Regions from separate parts of the Exiguobacterium sp. KKT215 genome, predicted to be linked through region 1. Evidence: predicted binding sites of a transcription regulator. Region 1 holds the regulator's gene; the other holds the start of a gene.
What was found. Region 1 encodes LexA, which represses DNA repair genes until DNA is damaged. Its sites were predicted from a motif close to CGAACATATGTTCG; they were not measured.
Positions count from the first base shown of each region.

Region 2: the regulator LexA is predicted to act here: its motif matches at 1,056-1,069, upstream of uvrB (excinuclease ABC subunit UvrB).

Region 1 covers NZ_CM145756.1:1,301,905-1,304,107, reverse strand. Annotated here, with positions in the region: gene ACZ2GZ_RS06800 (hypothetical protein) at 71-307, opposite strand; gene lexA (transcriptional repressor LexA) at 513-1,133, shown strand; gene ACZ2GZ_RS06790 (metal-binding protein) at 1,133-1,573, shown strand; gene ACZ2GZ_RS06785 (DNA alkylation repair protein) at 1,661-2,203, opposite strand, start outside.
Region 2 covers NZ_CM145756.1:841,215-843,417, reverse strand. Annotated here, with positions in the region: gene uvrB (excinuclease ABC subunit UvrB) at 1-1,002, opposite strand, end outside; gene ACZ2GZ_RS04465 (sulfite exporter TauE/SafE family protein) at 1,117-2,001, shown strand; gene ACZ2GZ_RS04460 (MIP/aquaporin family protein) at 2,103-2,203, shown strand, end outside.

The sequences.
Region 1 (2,203 bases):
CGTCACTTCCTTTCTTTCCATTCGCCCTCTACGATACACAGGTTCGGGGGCTGTTCGCAATCAGAAAAGATTATTCGGCGGCGAACCACGTCGTCTTGTCGTCTTCTTTCTCAGCGCGTTCGGCGAGAAGCTGTGCCTCGAGCGACTCGGCCTCCGTCAAGGCGACTTCTTCTTCGACGCTATGCTCGATCACCGGTTCGGTCGCGACGACATCGACGTCGTGGCGCATCTCCCCGACCATATAAAACGCGAACATTCCAAGTGCCAACATGCCGACTAAAATGATTCCATTGATTGTGTCTCTCATAACGATTACCTCCTGGGAATAAGAATACACGTTCTTGAGAACGTCTGTTCGTTTATCTGTTCTCATCATAAAACAAGAACTTCTGTTCGGTCAAGTAGAAAAAAACGAACGAATGTTTGTGCGCTCATGTGTTCTTGTGTTAAACTAAACCCATAAAGAATAGGATGCGTTCGCAGGTTATTCGACATAATCGAGGTGAAATCCATTGAAAAAAATGTCAGCAAGACAACAACAGATTCTTGATTTTATAAAAGCCGAGGTCCGGGCGAAAGGGTATCCACCTTCCGTTCGTGAAATCGGAGAGGCAGTCGGACTCGCATCGAGCTCGACCGTCCACGGCCACTTGGACCGTCTAGAGAAGCGTGGATTGATTCGACGTGACAAGACGAAGCCACGTGCCATCGAAATTTTAGATGAAGAGATGTCAGTCGTGGAAGACCATGATGCCGTCATGTACGTGCCGGTCATCGGGAAAGTCACGGCCGGTACGCCAATCACGGCAATCGAGAACGTGGAAGAGCACTTCCCGCTCCCGGCCCACGTCGTCGGTTCCGACAACGTCTACATGCTCTCGGTATCGGGAGACTCGATGATTAACGCCGGCATCTTGGACGGGGACCGTGTCCTCGTCCGCCAACAGAACACGGCCGACAATGGAGAGATTGTCGTCGCCATGACGGATGAAGGCGAAGCGACGGTGAAGCGGATTTATAAAGAAGCTTCGAAAGTCCGTCTTCAACCAGAGAACGACGAGCTCGAAGCGATGTATTTCGATAACGTGTCGATTTTAGGGAAGGTCATCGGTGTATACCGCACGATTCACTAATGGCTAGTGGCAAGACACATACCCGTACGAATCTCGTGGCAATCGGTGCTCTTGCGATTGCCACGCCTTTTATTGACATCGATGTTCCGACCATGTTCCTATTCGGCGCCCTAATCGGGACGTTCTGGCTCTCCCCGGACCTTGACTTAAAGTCGGACGCCTATTATCGATGGGGACCACTCCGAGGCTTTTGGCTCCCTTACGTGAAGATTATGCCCCATCGGTCGTTATTCTCGCATTTGCCGCTCTTGAGCGATCTGATCCGGGTCATCTATCTTGGCTTCCCGCTCACGCTCGTGCTCACGTTCACGCCGTATGAGGAAGCTGCCAGATCATGGCTCGACCTAAACGGGGCCGCATGTTTCTTCGGACTCGTCTTCGCGACGACGTTACATACGACGCTCGATTATGCGTCCACGTTCTTCAAACGTGCCTTTTAAGCCAAACATTTATGCCATACACCTAAAAGGGCAACCCGTCTAGTAGAGACTGGGTTGCCCTTTTTGAACTATTTATTATATAGAAGCTCAATAACTTTTATGCAACATGACATGATGTTCTGCCACTTCTCGTCCATTGACCAGCAAAACGACACGATGCTCCCCTGAATAATGCCGACGAGTCGTCAAATCTGCCCAACTGTGCATCCTGTTCGCTACAAGTCGCGCACCCCCGGGGACGAGTTTGTTCGCTAGCAGAAATGCTTTACGACTCGCTTTCCCGTTCGCTTTTATGAAATCGATGGCGTATTCGACCCGAATATAGGCGGCATCTCCTGGACGAATCGACAAATCATACTGAATCTCGCACGCCTCACCTATGCTGAGCACATTCGGATGTATAGTAATCGATGAGTTGACGGTCAAATCCGTTTCTTGCGTATAACCAAACAAAGTTAACGCGTCCGGGTGTGCGGATTTAATTAACGTTCGGCACGCATGTCTGATGACCCAGTCGGTATGAGGATGTTCGCCTTGCCATCGACGCGAGACTTCGAGCACGGCTTCCGGGTGATCTTTCGAGATATCGTTGAGATTGTTGGCGACACTTTTCCTTACATATAATGATGG
Region 2 (2,203 bases), 460 kb from region 1:
TTTCGGGAAGTAGTCGATGAGCGTGTAAGGCGTCGCCCCTGCCTCGGTCAAGTTCAAATGACGCGAATAGTTTTCGATGCCTGAACAGTAGCCCATCTCACGCATCATCTCGAGGTCATAGTTCGTCCGCTGTTCGAGACGCTGGGCTTCAAGCAGTTTGCCTTCCTCGCGGAACTTCGCGAGCTGTTGTTCGAGCTCGGCCTCGATGTTGACGATCGCTTTTTGCAGCTTCTCGTCGCGGGTGACGAAGTGGGACGCCGGGAAGATTGAGACGTGCTCGCGGTCGGCGATGATCTCGCCGGTGAGCGGGTCCATCTCGCGGATGCGATCGATTTCGTCTCCGAAGAACTCGACGCGCAAGCATTGTTCGTCGCGTGACGCCGGGAAAATCTCGACGACATCGCCGCGGACACGGAAACGGCCGCGCTGGAAATCGATATCGTTCCGTTCATATTGGATGTCGATCAGTTTGCGAAGCATCTGGTCGCGCCCCATCTCTTTCCCGACACGGAGACTTATGACGAGACTGTTATATTCTTCCGGGTTACCGAGACCGTAAATACAGGAGACGGAAGCGACGATGATGACGTCGTCGCGCTCGAACAAGGCCGATGTCGCCGAGTGGCGGAGTTTATCGATCTCATCGTTGATCGAGGCGTCTTTCTCGATGAACGTGTCGGTCGACGGCACGTACGCCTCCGGCTGGTAATAGTCGTAATAGCTGACGAAATATTCGACGGCGTTGTTCGGGAAGAACTCTTTGAACTCCGAATACAGCTGTCCGGCGAGCGTCTTGTTGTGGGCCAAGACGAGCGTCGGCTTCTTCACTTCTTGGATGACGTTCGATACGGTGAACGTCTTCCCGGTGCCGGTCGCACCGAGCAACGTCTGATACCGGTCGCCGCGATTGATTCCTTCGACGAGCTGACGAATCGCTTCCGGTTGGTCGCCGGCCGGCTTATATTCTGAATGTAAGTCGAACGGAACGCTAATCTTATCCATGTATATTCCTCGCTTTCTTTACCTTGCATATTGGCTTGATTATATCACATACACGAACAAATATTCGCTTCTGACACGCTTCCCAAATCGTTCCGCTTTTCGTTATCATGGAGAGTGAATCTAAACAGAAACGAGTTGGTCGTCATGTGGTCGCTTCTCTTTATCCCGCTCGGTGCCGTCGTCGGCGCCTTGTCCGGCTTCTTCGGCATCGGCGGCGGGGTCATCATCGTCCCAGTGTTGCTCTTTAGTGGATATTCGGCGGCCGAGGCCGTCGCCACGTCGCTCCTATTCGTCGTCGGGACGAGCCTGTCCGGCGCCAAGAAACATACGTCGCTCGGCAACGTGTCCTGGTTGACAGGCATCACGGTCGGCTTGGCCGGTGCCGTCACGGCTCAGCTGTCGAGCCGGCTCGTCCTCTCGATCTCGGGCACGTACGACTGGTTGCTCAATCTATTTTATCTGGCTATCCTATCTTATTTTGCCGTTACGCTATTAAAGAAAACATCGAAACCGCAGAAGCCGAAAAAATCATCGCTACTTGCCGCCCTCGTCATCGGGATGATGGCCGGGCTGTTGTCGGCGCTACTCGGTATCGGTGGCGGTTTCATCATCGTCCCGCTCCTCGTCAGTTGGCTTGGATTCTCGACACATCACGGGGTCGGAACGAGCCTGGCTGCCGTCCTGTTCATCTCGCTCGGCGGACTCGTCGGTTATCTCCCGTCGCTGTCGCTCGACTACGTGACGCCGCTCGCGTTGGTCATCGGCGCTTTCATCGGAGCCCCGTTCGGCGCCACGCTCACGAATCGCTATCACGATAAAGAGATCTCTAACCGACTCGCCTGGTTATATATGGCCGTCATCACCTCGATCGCGCTCGATCTTGGTGCCGCCGTCTATGCGCCGCTCGCGTACGTCAGTTTGGCGGTCCTGCTCGCTTTTCTTGTCGGGATTGGACTCGACTTCAGACGGCGTATTGTCAATCAAAACCACTTTTCATAAGAAAAGTGGCTTTTTTTGCATATACGGTTTTGAAACGCTTACATTTGGGGCATATAATGAAGTGGTAAGCCAAATTTAATATGGAAGGAAGGGAGTATCACATGTCAGCATTCGTCAGCGAAATTATTGGTACAATGCTACTCATCTTGCTCGGTAACGGTGTCGTCGCCGGCGTCGTGCTCCGTCATTCGAAAGCGGAGAA